Regions from separate parts of the Oribacterium sp. oral taxon 108 str. F0425 genome, predicted to be linked through region 2. Evidence: predicted binding sites of a transcription regulator. Region 2 holds the regulator's gene; the other holds the start of a gene.
The links. The regulator Rex, encoded in region 2, represses fermentation and respiration genes when NADH is low (regulators of the CRP and FNR family bind a similar motif). The targets are predictions, from matches to a motif close to ATTGTTAANTANTTAACAAT.

Region 1 (10,077 bases), 560 kb from region 2:
CTGGTTCAGATGATTAACTTTGTCCGGATTTCCAAAGCCTTAAAGCCATTACGAAAGATCAGTGACGCGGGGAAAGAAGTGGCTAATGGAAATTTTGATGTGGAAATTCATTATCCTAATCAGGATGAAATCGGAGAACTTTCTTACAGCATTTCTGAGGTTATCGGAAGAAGCAAAAAGATTGTATTTGATCTGAGAGACCGCTTAGAAGCCATGGCAGGCGGAAACTTTACTGAAAATCTGGAAAACGAAGACTATATCGGAGATTATGCACCGCTCTTGGAAAGTTTGAAAAATATCCAAAGCGATATGAATAAAACCTTGCAGGAAGTACATTCCTCTTCCGTGCAGGTATTAAGAAGTGCGGAGCAGGTAAACACCGGAGCGCAAAGCTTATCACAAGGCGCAACGGAACAGGCTTCTTCTATCGAAGAGTTATCCGCCAATATGCAGGATATTTCTCACTCTATCCAGGCCTCTACAAAAACCGCAGGAGAGGCATTTAAATTGCAGGGAGAGGCCGGTACGGCTGTACTGCAGTCCAATGAGAAGATGGAAGAAATGCGGAAGGCCATGAATGATATTACCGCAAAGTCCAATGAAATCAGTAAAATTATCAAGACCATCGATGATATTGCCTTCCAAACGAATATCCTGTCCTTGAATGCCGCTATTGAGGCGGCAAGAGCAGGCGCTGCCGGAAAGGGCTTTGCCGTAGTTGCGGATGAGGTAGGAAATCTTGCTCAGAAATCTGCAAAGGCTGCTCAAAATACAGGCTTGCTGATTGAAGAAACCATTGAAGCGGTGGAAAAGGGAGCAAGAATTACCGAAGAAACAGCGGAATCCTTACATTCCGTTTCGAAGAGTACGGAAGAAGTCAATACCTTAATTGAACAGATTTCTTCCGCTTCCGATAAAGATTTGAAAGGAATTACTTCTTTGAATCAAGGCTTACAGCAGATTTCTTCTGTGGTACAGGCAAATTCCGCCACAGCGGAGCAGAGTGCAGCAGCCTCTGAAGAACTGACCGGCCAGGCCAATAAGATGAATGTGTTGGTAGAACGTTTCCGGCTGAAAGAAGAATAGAAAGAACAGAAAATAATTTGTTACATGATATATCGCTGTAAACTAGACTTATGCGAGAAAGGAAAAGGGACTGTGGAATGCCACAGTCCCTTTTCCTTTCTTCTTTTCGAACGTGTATTGCTTACTATACGTTGTGCTTCCTACGCGTTATAATGCACAATCTTCGCAAACTCTTCCTTTAGGGAAGCGCCGCCTATTAAACCGCCGTCTATATTCGGCTTGGAAAGAAGTTCCTTACAGTTTCCGCTGTTCATGGATCCGCCGTACTGAATCCGAATCTTCTCTGCAGTTTCTTTGTTGTAAACCTCTTCTATTACCTTACGGATATAACCGCAAACCTCTTCCGCCTGCTCTGCCGTTGCCGTCTTTCCTGTTCCGATAGCCCAGATCGGCTCGTAAGCAATCACACACTTAGCAGCATCCGCTGCGGAAATTCCCTGAAATGCCGCCTTAATCTGCATTGCAATCCACTCGAAATAGATTCCCATTTCTCTCTGCTCAAGACTCTCTCCGCAACAAATAATCGGAGTAAGTCCTTTTTCCAGAGCTTTCTTCGCCTTCTTATTGATATCGGCATCGGTCTCATGGAAATAGCCTCTTCTCTCTGAGTGTCCCATAATAACATATTTTACACCGGCATCTACCAGCATATCAGCGGAGATTTCTCCGGTATAGGCTCCCTTATCCTCAAAGTAGAGGTTCTCCGCTCCAACAGAGATAGCTGTGCCCTTTACCTTCTCCACTACTGTAGAAATATCAATGGACGGAACGCAGAAGACCACGTCCACCTCATCTGTATTGGAAATCGGAATCAAGGTATCACAGAGCGCTTTCGCCTCCGTAATGGTCATATTCATCTTCCAGTTTCCGGCAATAATTTTTTTCTCATTTTTTTCTCCAAACTATACTTAAATTACTTGGACTCCGTTTTCAGACTGCTCACGATAATTTATACGCTGTCTCTTATCAGCTAACACCTACTTATTGTTTGCAGCTGCTACCCCCGGAAGCTCCTTACCTTCCAAGAATTCCAGAGAAGCACCACCGCCGGTGGAAATGTGTGTCATCTTATCTCCGAATCCCAAAGTATTCACAGCAGCAGCACTGTCGCCGCCGCCAATGATAGTTGTCGCATCAGTCTCCGCAAGAGCCTTTGCAACCGCGATGGTTCCCTGTGCAAGAATCGGGTTCTCAAATACACCCATAGGTCCGTTCCAAACCACAGTCTTTGCAGTCTTTACAGCATTCGCAAAAAGCTCCTGTGTCTTCGGTCCGATATCGAGTCCCAACATATCAGAGGGAATGGCATCGATATCCACGGTCTTAACCGGAAGATTCTTGTCATCAATCGGATCCGGGAAAGAAGCAGCGCAAACCGCGTCTACAGGAAGTAAAATCTCGCAGCCCTTTTCCTTTGCTTTTGCAAGCATATCCTTACAGTACTGAAGTTTCTCGTCGTCCACTAAAGACTTTCCGATTTCATAGCCCTGCGCCTTTACAAAGGTGAATGCCATACCGCCGCCGATAATCAAGGTATCGCACTTCTCTAAGAGATTGTCGATTACCGCAAGCTTATCGGAAACCTTTGCACCGCCAAGGATAGCCACGAAGGGACGAACCGGGTTCTCTACCGCCTGGCCGAGGAAACGAATCTCCTTCTCCATCAGGTAGCCAACCACAGCGGGTCCGTCAATAAACTCGGTTACACCCACATTGGAGCAGTGTGCTCTATGCGCGGTACCGAAAGCATCATTTACAAAAACATCGGCAAGAGAAGCCAGTTCTTTGGAGAATGCTTCTCCATTCTTGGTCTCCTCCGCTCTGTAACGAGTATTCTCTAAAAGAATAACATCTCCATCCTTCATTTCGGAAACGGCTTTCTTCGCATTCTCTCCTACTACATTGTCATCCTTTGCAAAAAGAACGGGCTGCCCCAAAAGCTCAGAAAGACGCTTTGCTACAGGAGCCAGAGATAATTCCGGCTTCGGCTCACCCTTCGGCTTTCCTAAGTGAGAACAAAGAATGACCTTGCCACCATCGGAAATAAGCTTCTTAATTGTAGGAAGCGCTGCTACAAGTCTATTTTCATCGGTAATCTTCCCATCCTTTAAAGGAACATTGAAGTCACAACGACAAAGCACTCTTTTTCCTTTTACAGAAATATCATCTACCGACTTTTTGTTTAATTCTGCCATATCATTCCCCTTTCCTATTGGCGGGAGCCTGTAATCTCTCGTAGCTCCCGTAATAAAGGGAAAACCGCCGGAGCACACACTCCGGCGGCTTCCCCGCATAGCTTTACAGTATAAATTTCAATTTATAAACGAGATATCGCACGCTTTTCGCACGATACTTGTTATGAATCAATTACTTTACAAACTTCTCGAAGTACTTAATAGTACGAACCATCTGAGAAGTATAGGAGTTCTCGTTGTCATACCATGAAACTACCTGAACCTCGTAGAGATCGTCTCCAACCTTGGAAACCATGGTTTGGGTCGCATCAAAGAGAGAACCGTAGGTCATTCCAACGATATCGCTGGAAACAACTTCATCCTCTGTGTATCCGTAGGTCTCGGGATCGGAAGCAGCCTTCATAGCAGCGTTGATGCTCTCCTTCGTTACTTCCTTGGAGGACTTAACCACTGCGAAAAGCAGAGTGGTGGAACCTGTTGGAACCGGAACTCTCTGTGCGGATCCGATCAGCTTTCCGTTTAACTCCGGAATAACAAGGCCGATAGCCTTAGCTGCACCGGTGGAGTTCGGAACAATATTTACAGCGCCGGCTCTTGCTCTTCTTAAATCACCCTTTCTGTGCGGGCCGTCAAGAATCATCTGGTCACCTGTATAAGCGTGAATCGTTGCCATGATTCCGGACTGAATCGGAGCGAAATCATTTAATGCCTTAGCCATAGGAGCTAAGCAGTTGGTTGTGCAGGATGCAGCAGAGATAATGTTGTCCTCTGCCTTTAAGATTTCATGGTTAACATTGTAAACGATAGTCGGAAGATCATTTCCTGCCGGAGCGGAAATAACAACCTTCTTAGCACCTGCCTTAATGTGTGCCTCGGACTTCTCTTTGGAAGTATAGAAACCGGTACACTCTAAAACTACGTCTACGGAAAGCTGTCCCCAAGGTAACTTGGAAGCATCAGCCTCCTTGTAAATCTTAATTTTCTTTCCCTTAACCTCGATGTAGTCCTCGCCGGCCACAACACTATCGCAATACTTATATCTTCCCTGAGAAGAATCATATTTCAAAAGGTGAGCAAGCATCTTAGGATCGGTTAAATCATTGATAGCAACAATCTCTGTCCCCTCATGATCAAACATCTGACGGAATGCCAAACGTCCAATACGACCAAATCCATTAATCGCTACTTTAACTGCCATATTCCTTTTCCTCCTAATTATTTGTGAACTTTCCTCTTATAACGAGAAAATTCGTTCTTCGAATCCTCTCTCACATAACAGCGTCTATTCTATTGCACGAAGCTTATTTTTTCAAGGGAAATTATTGCATTTGTTAAAAATTTCACCTTTTTTTCATAAAAAGAAATGCAGAATCTCCTATAGAAAGATTCTGCACATAAAAATACTTCTTTTTTAAAAATATTTAATCACAAAGCGGGAAACACTTTAAATCATCGCCTTTACATAGCCGGCAATATTGTCCGCATGGTCGGAAATACGCTCCAGATCGGAGATGACATCCAGGAACACAACTCCTGCCTGTGGGGCACAGGCTCCTGAATTCAGACGTTCGATATGCGTTTCCCTCATATCCTCTTCCATCTCATCCACCTGATCTTCCAAGTGCGCTGTCTTCACAACCATATCCAAATCATTTTTCTCAAAGGCCTCTATACTGGCATGGAAAGATTCTACAACAGTCTTCGAAATCTTACGAATATCGTCCTGTCCGATTTCCGAGAAGGAAATGGCATGCTCCTCCGCGAACTTTGCCTGCTCCGCAATGTTTTCAGCATGGTCTCCCGCACGTTCTATATCCGTAATGGTATTGAACATATTGTTCACTTCCAATTTTTGCATTTCATTTAAGGATAAATTTCCGATATGAATCAAATACTCGGTCAGGAGCTTTTGCATATTGTCAATTACCTTTTCCTGTTTAAAAATCTCCGGGATTTCTTCTGTTTTCTCTTCTAAAAGAATATCTGTGGCATGATGAATATTTTCTTCCGTAATCCGTGCCATATTGACCACTTCCGACTTTGCGGCCGCAATGGCAATTGCCGGAGATTCCAAAATACGTAGGTCAAGATGCTGAATAAGGCTTTTCTCCACTTCCGTATAATGATTCGGATTTTCAGCCTCTTCCTTATCCTTCTTTGTCTCCAAAACAAGCTTGCCGGAAAGAGCCACCAAAAGATCGGCAAAAGGATAGAGCACGATTGTGCAGCTGATATTAAAAATGGTGTGAAACATGGAAATCTCAACCGGACTTAAGCGCCCCTGAAAAAAGCTTGCAAAAGGCAAACTCATTAAAAAGATGATGATTCCAAAGAGTACTGCACCGGTCACGTTGAAAAGTAAGTGAATCATAGCCGCCCTCTTCGCGGTCCTGGAGGCTCCGGCAGAAGAAATCATTGCGGTAACACAGGTACCTATATTCTGTCCCAGAGTAATATAAAAGCCTGCAGCTCTCGGTACCGCCCCGGAAAGAGCCAAAGTCTGTAAAATGGATACGGAAGCCGCGGAGGACTGGATCAGCCCCGTGACAACCGCTCCGGTAAGAATGCCCAGAATCGGATTCCCCCCCATGATCTGGAATGCCTTGGAAAAAATGGGGGAATTGGCATAAGGCGATACGGCGGAACTCATAAATTCAAGTCCGATGAAAATAAGCCCCACACCGACACAGAAGTCCGCAAGAAGATCATCGTTTCCTTTTTTTCCGAAAAGCAGACGAAAAGAGCCGAAGCCAACGAGTAGCGGAGCAAAAAACTCCGGCTTGAAAATACTCAAGGCGGAACCGGACACCTGCGTCAAGGATACCATCCACGCAGTAATGGTCGTTCCGATATTAGCGCCCATAATGATTCCAACGGATTGAGAAAGATTGAGAATACCGGCATTAACAAAGCCGACTACCATAACGGTAGTTGCAGAAGAAGACTGCACCAGGGCTGTAATGCCCGCTCCTAAAATAACCGCCATGACGCGATTTTCCGTTACAATATTTAAGAATTTGGACATTTTGGAACTGGCCGCCTTCTGCATACCGTCGCTCATCACGGTCATGCCGTACAAAAACATACCCAAGCCCCCAAAGAGGCTGAATAAACTAGAAAGATAGCTCATAAACCTTCCTCACCCTTCTCCACAGGATAGACTCTTTTCTCCCAAAAAAATAAGCCCTGCTGTCTAATGACACCTTGGCTTAGTATACAAACGCTTTTTTGAAAATACAAGAACTAGTTCCGAAAAAGAAAAAAGCGAATCCTCTAAAAGAAAAAAAGCTGTCCTTTATGGCATAGGGCATACCTATTCCTATGGCACTACCCTATATCCATCCTTGGATAATGGTCCCGTCATGGTCCCTCCACAAAAGACAGCTTTTTACAATAAGGGAAGGAGAAATAACACTTTGAGCGCGGCTTTCCATCCTTTCGAAATACCGAAGCGTCTTGCTATCCTCCTTTTAGAAAAAACAAATGAAAGCAAAATCTTGCAAGATTTTGGGACGATATTCTCTAAACAAAAATCGATTAGCTTTTTCCGTTCTTTTGTCTTTCGACACAGTTCTGAAAAAATATAAGAAAAAGAGCCTCAAAGAAGTTTTCTTCAAGGCTCTTAAGAATTTCCTTTTAAAAAAGCTTAAGATGTAAAGCCGTAATACTTATTGACTCCGTCCACCAAAGCATCTCCAAGAAGATTCAGCTGCTTCTCGCTGTGATCCGAAATCTTATCTCCGAGCTCAATATCCACGGAAGGAACCGTCGAATAGGAGGTCTGCGTTAAATCCATATCCATACTGCCGCTTGAGAAAATCTTTACCCCTTTTCCCTTTAAGCCGGCAATTAAACTTTCTCCCAGCTTTTCATGACTTTCCCAGTGAGAAGCAACCGGCTCCATCTTCTTTAAGGAGTCGGGAACAGACATAAAAAATGCGCCCTTATCTTTTTCCGTGGAATCCCAGTGTAAGGCAATATGTGCATCCGCCTTATTGTTAGCCAAAACGGTTCTGGCAACATTATCCAGCTGTACATCATCACCGTCACGAATGAGTAAAACATCATATCCGGCATTCAAGAGTTTTTTCGCAAAAATATGCCCCATCTGACCGGTGACCGTAGCTTCTTTGGTACCGTCCTTAAAGGTCATCCCGGAAGATACCGCCAAAGCCGTAGTAGAACCTGCAGCATTGGTTCCGCCCGTAACCTTTCTTGTTCCGTCGGGGTGGCAAAGGGTTCTTACCTTCTCTCCTCCCTTTGTTCCGTGTCCGGCATTTACAGCAATCGTAATCTTCTTCGGATTCTTACTGTCCGATGTATAAAGAATTGCCTTTCCTGTATTGATTTTCGCATTCTTTGCATATTTCCAATTTAAATTCAAGCCTATCTCCGTCGCTGCAAAACTTTGCATTGAAAGCATCGCAGAAAGCATAAGACCGACTACTATCGCTCTTCCCTTCATTTTATCCCTCTTTCCTATGGTTATGTTTTCCTTATTCTTCTTTATAAAGATACCGATTCCCCAAAAGAGATACAAGCCCCTTTCCATTACAGTGCTATTACGGTTTTCTTACAGGAGAAAACGGGAAACCAAAAACCACATCAGCATAATGCCGCCAAAGATAATCCGATAGTAGCCGAAAATTTTAAAGTCATGACTTCGAATATAACGAAGCAGGAAACGAATGCAGTACAGGCTGACAAGATATGCCAAAACCATAGAAAGCAGGAGTGTAAACCACTCCATTCCCGAAAAATGACCGCCGTGCTTTATGAGCTTTAAGAGGCTTGCTCCTGCCATAACGGGAACACTTAAGAAAAAGGAAAACTCCGTTGCCGCAACTCTCCCTACCGATAACAGCATGGCTCCGATAATGGTTGCCCCTGAACGGGAAGTACCGGGAATTAAGGCCAGACACTGAAAAAGACCGATTTCGAGACAAAGTGTCCAGGGTAAATCTTCAACCCTGTTGAACGCAAATTTGCGGCTTGCATTTCTCTGCTCCAAAGTAATAAAAAATACGCCGTAGAGAATCAGCATCAGAGATACGACAAAACCGTTGTAGAGATATTGATCCAGAAAATCATCCAAGAGCAGACCGAAAACAGCCGCCGGAAGGCAAGCCAAAAGAACTTTTCCAATTAGAATCACCTTTTCTTCCTTCAGGTAGATTCCTCCACTCTTTTTTCTCTTTCCGAAGGGCCAGAGACGGAAGAAGAATTCCTGTACAACAGCCATAACAGCGCCTAGCTGTATTAAAACTTCAAAGGTGGAAAAAAACTCCTTTGTCCCTGCCAGGGGAATGATATTCTGTAAAAGAATCAAGTGCCCCGTAGAAGAAATCGGAAGCCACTCGGTAAAGCCCTCTACCAAGGAAAATACAATAACTTTTAAAAATTCAACAATATTCATAAAACTCCTTAAAACAAAATCTTCCGTATCAAACCGTAAAACACGGACTACCGTATAATCCTACAAAATTGAAAATGCTTTCCTCGGCACTACTCATCCGATAAACGCCAATCTATCGGACTAAGCCCCTCCTGTTCCAGATAGGCATTGCATTTTGAAAAAGGCCTGGATCCGAAGAATCCGCGATATGCGCTCAATGGGCTGGGATGCGGTGCCGTTAAAATCAGCCTTTTCTTCTGGTGAATCATAGCTCTCTTCTTTTGCGCGGGGCTTCCCCAAAGAATATAGACCACCGGCTCTTCTTTTTCTTCTATTGCTCTTATCGTGGCATCGGTAAACTCCTCCCAGCCTATTCCTCTATGGGAAAAAGCCTGATGGGCACGTACCGTGAGAACAGTATTTAACAGCAGAACGCCCTGCTCAGCCCAGTGACTCAAGTCTCCGCTCTTTGGAATCGGATAAGAAAGGTCATCCTGCAGCTCTTTGAAAATATTTTGTAAGGAAGGGGGAAGAGCAATCCCTTTCTGTACGGAAAAGGACAAACCCTGCGCCTGTCCTACATTGTGATAAGGATCCTGCCCAAGAATAACAACCTTCAGCTTGTGAAAGGGGCAAAGATCATAGGCTTTGAAAATATCTCCGCTTTTCGGAAAAACCTGTTGTTCCTTATATTCCTTTACGACCGTATTGTATAGCTTTCGGTAATAAGGCTTTTTATACTCTCCCTGCAGCTTTTCCGCCCAATCATTTTCAATCATAGCTTACTTTACTCCTTCTTTCCCTTCATTTGCTTGTATAAATCATAGAGAAGGGAACCTGTCTTTCCCTCCCTCGGATACTCATGCTCTTCGATATCCAATACAAACTTATCATAAGCATTGATGATCCTCGTCCCGCTACTGTGCTGAAGCTCCCGCTTAAAAGCACTGCCGTAATTCCCGTGAACATGCCCGTGAATCATATATTTGGGTTTGTACTTCTGCAATAATTCTTCAAAAGCACAAAACCCCCTATGAGCAGGATCTTCCATATCTCCGTAACCTCGTACCGGCGAATGGGTAAGCAGAATATCAAAGCCGTTTTTTAACAAAATGTCCTTTTTCACTTTGTTAATCCGCCTTTTCATATCATCTTCCGAATACATAAAGCTTCCCGGTTTATACCATGGAGCGCCTCCCAGCCCCAAAATGCGCAAGCCTTTAAAATCATATACTCGGTCCTCTACCGACTCGCAACCCAGGGGAGGCTTAAACGAATAGGACTCATCATGATTTCCGTGTACATAGAGAAGCGGGGCTCGCCCCATGGTAACCAAAAACTGCAGATAGTCCGAACTCAAATCTCCTGCAGAGAGAATCAGGTCAATTCCCTCCAGTTTTT
Region 2 (10,077 bases):
GAGCTTTCCTTGGATGCCGGTCTTGCCTCCGATCAGGAATTGGACAAACTGTCTTCTTCCGACTGGAAAAAGCTTTCCGAGGCCATTTGCAGACTTCGACTTCGGATTCAAGAAGGGAATTTCTCTCCCGCCATTCTCTACGAAAATGAAAAAGCCTTTGACTTTTCCGCCATTCCCGTACGGCAGTATAGCGGAAATCCCGCCTTTCACCTCGAGGTCTTTCCCTCTCCCTCCGAACTTCTTACATTTTACTACGGTGGAAAGGAAAAAGAGGACCGTGTCCGGCAAAAATCCACAGACTTAAAAAAACAATGTACTACTCTCTTGGAACGCGTCAGCAAAAAGCTGAGTTTGCAGGAAAAGCAGCTGAAGGACACGGAGAAAAAAGAGCGTTTTCGAATCTTCGGAGAATTGCTCACTACCTATGGGTACAGCTTAAAAGGCGGAGAAAAAGAATTGATCTGTGAAAATTATTACAATGGAACAGAGGAACACATTCCCTTGGATGAAAGCTTAAGTCCCATAGAAAATGCCAAAAAGTATTTTGAGAAATACGATAAGGCAAAGCGCACGGAATTAAATCTCTCCACACAAGTAAAGGAAAGCAGAAGCACGCTTAAACACCTGCAATCCATCTTGAACAGTCTTTCCACCGCAGAGAATGCGGAAGACTTAGAAGATATACGAAGAGAAATGGGAGAATACGGCTACATGAAGCCACTCTCCAAGAAGAAGAAAAAAGAACGAAAAGAGGACAAATCCTCTCCGAGAATCTTCCGTTCCTCGGACGGCTATCTTCTCTATGTCGGAAAGAACAATTATCAAAATGAAGAAGTCAGTTTCCGCATTGCGGAAGGAACGGATTTTTGGTTCCATGTAAAAGGCTCAGCCGGTTCCCATGTCATTGCCAAAACGGAAGGAAAGAATCTGGAAGAGCTTCCCGACCGTCTCTTTGAAGAAGCAGCCGAGCTTGCAGCCTACTTCTCCTCGGAAAAAGAAAGTGCCAAGGTGGAAGTGGATTATACGGAAAGAAAAAATTTAAAAAAGGTAGTGGGTGGAGCTCCCGGCTTTGTGATTTACCACCAAAACTATTCCATCCTTGTTTCGCCAAAAAAAGTTCCGGAAGAGCTCTAAGCTCCTCCGGAACTTTCTATTCTTCTTCCCAATTCGTATAAACACTCTGCACATCATCGGATGCATCCAATAAATCAAGGGTTTTTCTTAAGTTCTTTACCGCTTCTTCCTCTGTCACGGAAACGGTATTACCGGGAATCATCACGACCTCCGCCTGTACCATGGGAATGTTCTCTTGTTCCAGATTTTCACGCACAGTGGAGAAATCTGCCGGACTCGTGATAATTTCATAGCTGTCATCCCGATCAATCAGATCCTCCGCACCTGCCATGATGGCAATATCCATCAGCGCATCAAAATCTTTATCCAGATCATCCATGACTTCCTTATCCAGAATGATCTGTCCCTTTTCTTCAAAGAGGAAAGATACGGATCCCTGTGCGCCAAGACTTCCCTTCCCCTTTGTGAAAGCGGAGCGTACATCCGCCGCGGAACGATTCTTATTATCCGTTAATACCTTTACGATAATGGCAACGCCGTTTACACCGTAACCCTCATACTGCATTTCTTCAAAATTTACCGCGTCCAGTGCTCCGGCAGCCTTCTTAATCCCGTTTTGAATGGTATCGTTCGGCATATTGTTTGCTTTTGCCTTGGCAATGACATCCCGAAGCTTTGAATTACTGTTCGGATCTGTTCCCCCCTGCTTTACCGCAAGGGCAAGTTCATGACCGATAATCGTGAAAATCTTTCCCTTTGCTGCATCGTTCTTTTCTTTTTTTGCTCTAATATTGGAAAACTTTGAATGGCCTGACATACTCTCTCCTCTAATTTTTTCTTAGTGTACCTATTTTCTCTTTTCTTCGCAAGTTTTTTTCAGAATACCTGTGTTTCCTAGGAAAAATCATCAATATGCAGGTTGGAATGCGGATCAAAAGTTCCAATCCATTTCTTTCCTCTGAAATAAACACGGGGAACACGATTGCCGAGGCCGCATAAAAACTCATAAGGGAAGACACCGAATTTTTCCCAATCATAAAGACTGATTGCTTCTCCTCCCTCTTCCCCGAGAAGCGTCACCTCCTGGAAAAGAACTGCGTCTACGGCACTGACATCCACCATGAACTGGTCCATACAAACTCTGCCTAAGATAGGACATTTCTTTCCGCCTATAATAACCTCCGCCTTTCCGGAAAGCAACCTGGGATAACCGTCTCCATAGCCCACCGGAATCGTGGCAATCCGCATTTCCCTGTCCGTCACAAAGGCGGAACCGTAGGAAATTCCCTCTCCCTTCGGAACAGTCTTTATATGCGAAATTTTCGCCTTCCAGGAAAGTGCCATCTTGAGGGGCAGGTCCTGCCTCACTTCCGAAGAAGGATAAATCCCGTAAAGCGCGATGCCGTCCCGTACCATATTGTACTCTGTACCAATATCTTCCAAGATCCCTGCAGAATTCGAAATATGACATAGGGGAATGGTATAGCCTTCTTTCTTCAAACTTTCCAAAAAATCGTGGAAGCGCTTATGTTGTTTCAAGGTATAACTCTTATCCGCCTCGTCACAGGATGCAAAATGAGAAAAAATCCCCTCCACTTCCACATAGGGACTGTTCAAAATATCCATTGCCGTCTTCAAAGCATCTTTTTCTTCTACTTGGATCCCGATTCTTCCCATTCCGGTATCCAAAGCAATATGTACCGCCAGTTTTGTTTTCTTTTTTCCGCTATTTTTTCGATTTTATCGAGTTGCCTCGTGGTGAAGAGACTCGGCATTACCCGATAATCAAATAAAGATGTATATTGGCTTTCCGGAACAACCCCAAGAACCAGGATATTTTTTTCGATTCCTGCCTTTCTTAAGGTAATTGCTTCCTCTATGGTTGCCACGCCGAAAAGTGCACATTCTTCCTCTACCGCTTTCGCCACTTCCACCATGCCATGCCCATAAGCATCCATTTTAATTACAGCACAGAATGCTATGCCCTCTCTCAAACTTTTCTTACAGAGTCGAAGATTCTCCTCCATCCTGTCTAAATTCACAATGGCATAGGTTCTGTCGTAACTCTTTTTATCTGTCATCTTTCCCATCATCCTTTTCTATAAACTCTTCCATGGCAAGGGCAAAATAATGAGGAAGGTCCCTTGCCAGGACAGCATGCTCTCCCTCGGCTTCCGCTGCCAGCTTCCCCCCTCTCACCTGAATGAGAACGGAAAGACAGGCCGCCTGAAACGCAAGTTCATGCTTATCTATTTCCGGATATCTTTCCTTTAAAACCGCCAGAAGACCGGCTAAAAGACCGGCAAAAGCATCTCCCGAGCCCCCCTTACTTAAGGATGGAGATGCTTCCCGATTATGGAAAAAGCCTTTTCCTTCCCAAAAATTGTCCTCTTTGCCCGGTACTGTTTCTTTCCCCGTATCCTCCGAAAAAGGGGTAAAAACCATCGTATCATGCGATTTCAGAATTAAAATACAGCGATGCTTCGCAGCATATTTCCGACCCAATTCTTCTTTGTTTTTTAGAATTTCCTCAAGAGAGCAATGGCAAAGCCTCGAAAATTCTTTAAGATGCGGCGTAAGAATAATCGGACAGTACTCCGCAGCCTTACATAATGCCTCGTCCAACAAAGAGGACTCCGCTATCACATTTAACGCATCCGCATCCAAAATAAGAAAAGCCGGAGGAAAGTTTCTTAGCTCGTTTAAAAGCTTCAGGAGAAGCCTTTCTCTATCTTCTCCCGTTCCGATTCCCGGACCGAATAGGATAATTTCACTTTTTTGCAATAGCTCTTCCACCTTCAGTTCTCTCACATCCGAAAGAATCGCTTCAGGAACCATGGTTTGCAGAACGCTTCTATTTTCCTCATCGGAGACCAGATGAACCAAGCCGGCTCCGGCCCGATAGGCAGCCAAGGCGGAGAAAAAAGCCGCTCCGGCCATCCCTTTTTTTCCGGCTATGATTCCCACTGTTCCGTAAGAACCCTTATGAGACAAAGGATTCCTCTTCGGAATGGATAAAAAGTATCTTTTTGTTTCACACAAAGCATCCATCTGCCCTCCGGCTTCTTTTCCAAGGATTACTGCACTGGCAATCACCAGACTTTTTGTGTTGGAAATACTCACCTCCAAAGCCTGTCCTCTCCGCGCTTTAAAGAGCTTTAAAGCATTGCCGTAAAGCTTGACATAGGGTTTTCCAAGTTCATCCCGCAAAACCTCAATATCCAAAAGTGAAAAACCTCTTATTCCGGTTCCGAGTGCCTTTGCCACCGCTTCTTTCACACTAAAATCACCGGCAAGACGAGAAGCTTTTCCCTCGCTTTGCCGGCGTTCTTCTTCTGTAAAAATCCTCTCTACTCTGCCTTTTTTCTGTAAACGCTCCACTCTAGCTATTTCCAGAATATCAGAGCCCACAGATATCATCATCATTGTTCCTCAAAAACACGGTAAGACAGTCTCATCAAACTTTCGGAAAGATGCACATTTTCCACCACTACATGTTCGGGAACTTCCAAATCCACATGTGCAAAATTCCAAAATCCGCTTACCCCGTACGAAATAAGATCATCCACAATTTTAACGGCTGCATCCTTGGGAATGCACAGTGCTGCCAAGCGAATATGATTTTTCTCCACAATATCCTTCATCTCAGACATGGGAGAAACCTTGACGCCTCCGGCTTCCTGTCCAATCACCTTCGGATTATTATCAAATACCCCCTTGATATCAAATCCTCTTTTTCTAAAATTGGTATAGTTCGAAAGTGCCAATCCCAAGTGTCCGGCACCGACGATAATCATCGAATGAACTTGATCAATTTTCAGAATCTTGGCAATCTCCTCATGCAAATTGAAAACATTGTAGCCATAGCCCTGCTGTCCGAAACCGCCGAAATTATTTAAATCCTGTCGAATCTGTGATGCCGTTAAATGCATCCTCCGGGATAAATCCCCGGAGGAAATACGTTCTATTCCTTGATCCATCAAGTCTTCCAAATAACGATAATACCGCGGAAGACGTTGGATAACTGCTTTTGATATCTCTTTACGTTCCATATTCTTTCACCTGATTTTACTGCCTACCTTCCCAATATAATTACTTGTGAAAATGCTGTCAATGCTATAACAGGAAAAAGAATAAAAAACATTCTTAGTTGGAAAATACCTTCCTGTAATCTGCAATAAACTTTTCAATACCTATATCCGTTAATGGATGATGCATCATCTGCTTTAAGACTTTAAACGGTACGGTAGCAATATCCGCTCCGGTCTTGGCACATTGTACCACATGAATCGGATGACGTACGGAGGCGCAAATCACCTCTGTTTCAATCTCCGGATACATAGAAAAGATTTCCATAATGTCCTCAATTAAAATCATCCCGTCGGAAGAAATATCATCCAATCTTCCGAGGAAAGGAGAAACATAGGTCGCTCCCGCTCTTGCCGCAAGGATAGCCTGTGTAGCGGAGAAAATCAGAGTAACGTTGGTCTTAATCCCCTCTTTGGAAAGAACCTTAACCGCCTTCATTCCTTCCTCCGTCATAGGAATCTTAACAACCATGTTTTTAGAAATAGAAGCAATTTCCCTTCCTTCTTGAATCATATCTTCCGCTTTTACGGTATCCGCCTTTACTTCGCCGGAGATAGGGCCGTCCAGAAAGGAAGCAATCTCCTTTAAGGTTTCCGTATAGTCTCTTCCCTCCTTCGCAATCAAGGAAGGATTCGTCGTACATCCGCAAATAATTCCCATATCATAGGCTTCCCGAATTTCATCAACATTAGCAGTATCAATAAAAAACTTCATATAACTCTCCTTTTTTGGCTAAAATAAATACTTTAAAACGACTGTTCCTCTTCTTTAAAGAGATCTTGCCATGTTTACAAGGTTCTCCACCGTGAAGCCGAAGTGCTTAAACAATTCCTTAGCAGGTCCCGATGCACCGAATCCGTCCATCGATAAAGATTTTCCTTTGAGACCTACATATTTGCCCCAACCAAAAGAGGAAAGGGCTTCCACAGAAATTCGTTTTTCAACGGAGGCGGGAAGTACCTTGTCCCGATACTCTTTGCTTTGCATTTCAAAAACTTCCATAGACGGCATGGAAACAACACGAACCGCTCTTCCCTCTGCCCTTAAAATCTCTGCCGCATTTTCCGCGAGTTCCACCTCGGAACCGGTAGCAATGAAAATGAGTTCCGGTGTTTTCTCGGAATCCGAAAGAATATAAGCTCCCTGCAGAGCTTCCTTTCCATCCCGGCATAACTGCGGTAAGTTCTGTCTGCTTAAAACAATGGCAGTAGGACAATCCGTACTGCTCAATGCGGAGAACCAGGCGGCCGCCGTCTCCTGTCTGTCAGCAGGACGGAATACACGGAAATTCGGTGTTGAACGGAGCATAGCCAATTGTTCAATTGGCTCATGAGTAGGACCATCCTCCCCTACTCCGATACTGTCATGCGTTAAAATAAATATTTGCGGAATCCGCATCAAAGCGGATAGTCTTGCCATTGGTTTAATATAATCACTGAAAACAAAGAAGGTAGATGCATAGGAACGATATCCTCCATGTAAGAGAATGCCGTTTGCAATTCCGGCCATAGCCAGCTCTCTCACCCCGAAGTGGATGTTCTTGCCCAGTCTGTTCTCTTTCGAGAAGAATCCTTCTCCCTTCATTTCCGTCTTGGTGGAAGGAGCAAGGTCTGCAGCGCCTCCAAAAAGATTCGGCACAGCCTCTTTTAAAATCTGGAGAACTTCTCCGGAGGAGTTTCGGGTCGCATCCGCCTTCTCCTGTTTTGCCCAAAGCGCTTCATTGTTCACCAAATCCAAGACTTTCTTGGGATCATGATAAGATACATATTTCTCATACTCTGCAGGATATTTTTTCGCATACTCCGTTTTAACCGTCTCCCAATCATCGTATGCCTTCTTTTTTCTTCTAAAAGACCTTGATAATGTGCATAGACCTCTTCCGGAATGTAGAACGCTTCCTCATACTCCCAGCTCAGGAATTTGCGCATCTCTTTGATATTTTCTTCGCCCAGGGGCTCTCCGTGAGCGGAAGCCGTCCCCTGCTTCTTTGGAACCCCATAGCCGATATCCGTCTTAACCGTAATGAAATACGGTGCAGAGTCATCTTCCTTAGCCTTCTGTAAAGCCGCAGCAATAGCCGAAACATCATTTCCATCTTCTACGGTAAGTGTTTTAAAGCCAAATGCCTCCATACGCTTCTGGACATTTTCCGTAAAGGCAATCTCCGTATTTCCCTCTATAGAAATATGATTGGAATCATACAAAATGGTCAGCTTATGTAAATTCAACGTTCCCGCAAGAGACAGGGCTTCTGAGGAAATACCTTCCATAAGGCATCCGTCGCCGCAAAGTGCATAAGTTCTGTGATCTACCAGGGGAAGCCCTTCTTTATTGAACTCCGCGCTTAAATGACTCTCCGCCATGGCAAAGCCGACTGCCATAGCCAGTCCCGCTCCCAAGGGTCCCGTCGTAGCATCAACCCCCATGGTATGACCATACTCCGGATGTCCCGGGGTCAGGGATCCCATTTGTCTAAAGGACATCAAATCCTCTTTCTTAAGACCGCAAGAGAATAAATGTAATAGGGAATAAAGCAGCATGGAACCATGCCCTGCAGATAAAATAAAGCGGTCTCTGTTTTCCCACTGTAAATGACTTGGATTAAAGTTCAAGAACTTGCCCCAGAGAGTATATGCGGCAGGCGCTGCTCCGAGAGGTAAACCGGGATGTCCGGAATTTGCCTTCTGTATGCCATCCGCGGAAAGTATACGAATACTGTTAATTGCTTTTGTTTCTATTTCCCTATTCATCGTTTCCTCCTACATTTCGTCCAAGAGTTTCTTAATAATTTTACCATAGGAAGTGAAAATGTCTATCTGTGAATCGGAAAAAAGAAAAAAGAACCTGGAATAATTCAGAATCATTCCAAGTTCTCCTATCATGCAGAAGATGGGAGTTGAACCCACATGAGTGTTACCTCACACGGACCTGAACCGTGCGCGTCTGCCATTCCGCCACTTCTGCGAACTCGGTAACTATAGCATTTTTGGATTTTACAGTCAAGCAAATTCTTTTTCCGTAAGCCGGGCGCACGCTACTCGTCGAAAAAGATAAAAGCCCGGTGTTTTCAGCCATACGGCTCAAACTCCGGACTTTTTCAGATAGCGCAGAGGGTGGGACTCGAACCCACGCGCCCTTGCGGACAAACGGTTTTCAAGACCGCCTCGTTATGACCACTTCGATACCTCTGCTAGTAAATCTAAATCAGAGTAAAGGAAAAGGATGCTTTTGTCAATAGCTAAGTAAAAACGTTATAAAAGATGTCTCAGGCTTCGCCTGATCCACTCGTTGTGAATAAAAAAAATCGAAGGGCTATCCTTCGATTTACTCTGAGAGCGCGAGACGGGAATCGAACCCGCGACCTTCTCCTTGGCAAGGAGACATAGTACCACTCTACCACTCGCGCACAATGCCCAGAACCGGAATCGAACCAGTGACACGAGGATTTTCAGTCCTCTGCTCTACCGACTGAGCTATCTGGGCAAAAAAGCGGGTGATGGGAATCGAACCCACGTGTTCAGCTTGGAAGGCTGACATTCTACCATTGAACTACACCCGCAATTGTGTTCTCTTCTATTTTCGAGGCACGAACGATATATTACTATATGCCTTATAATCTTGTCAACGTTTTTTTCTTTTTTTGCTGAAGTCTCGGAAGCACCTGTTTTTCCGCTCCTTCCCAATATGTTTGTCACCTTTCTTTGTTCCAATATGTTTTCCACCTTCCTTTGTTCCAATGTCTGTCGCCTTTCTTTGTTCCAATGTCTGTTGCCTTCCTTTCGCTCCAAAACAAGTGAAAAAGCATCCGCCCCTTCCCAAAAAGGAAAGGACGAATGCTCTTCTCCATGACAAACAAGCGAAATAATCGTGTCACTCTTTCTTCTATTTCTCTGCGCTTTAATATTTATCTCCTGCGTTCGAGACAAACTCTTCTTCCGCTTCTCTATATTCCGGACGTACATTTACCGCCTTAACCGGTTTATTATATTCCGAGCGTACATCTACCGCCTTAACCGGTTTATTATATTCCGAACGTTTTGTTTCTTCCCGAAAAACTTCTTTGTTTTCCGGAACTTCTTCCAAAACTTCCTCTTTTTCATCCGGAACAACAGTCGGTTCTGCATCTAAGCCGGACTTGTCTCTTTCGCGAAGGCGGAATCTGCTGATTTGATTTCGCAGTTTCTCAGCCTGTTCATTTAACTCCATGCTCGCTGCAGAGCTTTCCTGTGCGGTAGCACTGTTATTTTGTACAACACTGGAAATCTGCTCAATTCCCGTAGTAATCTGGGATACTGCAGAGGATTGTTGCTCAGAGGCCCTGGCGATTTCCGTGATTAAATTACTTAAAGAATTTTGTCCTTCAACTACCTGATGCAGAGTATTTGCCGTGCTGTCCGCAAGACTGCTTCCCACTTCAACCGCTTTTACCGTCTCATCGATAAGCACAGTTGTATTTTGCGCCGCTTCAGCAGATTTCTGCGCAAGATTACGAACTTCGTCAGCCACAACCGCAAAGCCTTTTCCCGCTTCACCCGCTCTGGCAGCCTCAATTGCCGCATTTAAGGCGAGAATGTTGGTTTGGAAAGCAATGTCATCAATTGTCTTGATGATTTTACTGATTTCCGCTGATTTTTCATTGATATGGTTCATGGACTTCTTCATTTCCTGCATCTGTCCATCGCTCTTTAATAACTCTTCCTGCCCTACCTTGGCTTCAGAATCGGCCTTTCCCGCATTGTCCGCATTCATCTTAATTCGTGAGGAGATATCGCTGATTGTTGCAGACAACTCTTCGATACTGCTTGCCTGAGACATCGAGCCTTCCGTCAAATTCTGCGCTCCGTTTGACACATTCTTTGCAGATTCGGAAACCTGATCGGAGGAAAGTTGAATATTCCCGATTAAATCTGTCAG

Region 1: the regulator Rex is predicted to act here: its motif matches at 4,609-4,628, upstream of gap (type I glyceraldehyde-3-phosphate dehydrogenase).

What each region holds. Positions count from the first base shown of each region.
Region 1 is NZ_AFIH01000001.1:1,733,518-1,743,594, forward strand. It holds gene HMPREF9124_RS08155 (methyl-accepting chemotaxis protein) at 1-1,086, shown strand, start outside; gene tpiA (triose-phosphate isomerase) at 1,227-1,964, opposite strand; gene HMPREF9124_RS08165 (phosphoglycerate kinase) at 2,064-3,281, opposite strand; gene gap (type I glyceraldehyde-3-phosphate dehydrogenase) at 3,454-4,479, opposite strand; gene HMPREF9124_RS08175 (Na/Pi cotransporter family protein) at 4,726-6,411, opposite strand; gene HMPREF9124_RS08180 (N-acetylmuramoyl-L-alanine amidase) at 6,928-7,746, opposite strand; gene HMPREF9124_RS08185 (undecaprenyl-diphosphate phosphatase) at 7,855-8,697, opposite strand; gene HMPREF9124_RS08190 (uracil-DNA glycosylase) at 8,787-9,455, opposite strand; gene HMPREF9124_RS08195 (metallophosphoesterase family protein) at 9,464-10,077, opposite strand, start outside.
Region 2 is NZ_AFIH01000001.1:1,172,260-1,182,336, reverse strand. It holds gene HMPREF9124_RS05595 (Rqc2 family fibronectin-binding protein) at 1-1,134, shown strand, start outside; gene HMPREF9124_RS05590 (YebC/PmpR family DNA-binding transcriptional regulator) at 1,151-1,891, opposite strand; partial or broken gene alr (alanine racemase) at 1,969-3,101, opposite strand; gene HMPREF9124_RS05580 (NAD(P)H-hydrate dehydratase) at 3,145-4,500, opposite strand; gene HMPREF9124_RS05575 (redox-sensing transcriptional repressor Rex) at 4,497-5,126, opposite strand; gene fsa (fructose-6-phosphate aldolase) at 5,221-5,877, opposite strand; partial or broken gene tkt (transketolase) at 5,932-7,913, opposite strand; tRNA gene HMPREF9124_RS05560 (tRNA-Leu) at 8,045-8,127, opposite strand; tRNA gene HMPREF9124_RS05555 (tRNA-Ser) at 8,269-8,354, opposite strand; tRNA gene HMPREF9124_RS05550 (tRNA-Gly) at 8,498-8,569, opposite strand; tRNA gene HMPREF9124_RS05545 (tRNA-Phe) at 8,574-8,646, opposite strand; tRNA gene HMPREF9124_RS05540 (tRNA-Gly) at 8,652-8,722, opposite strand; gene HMPREF9124_RS05535 (methyl-accepting chemotaxis protein) at 9,061-10,077, opposite strand, start outside.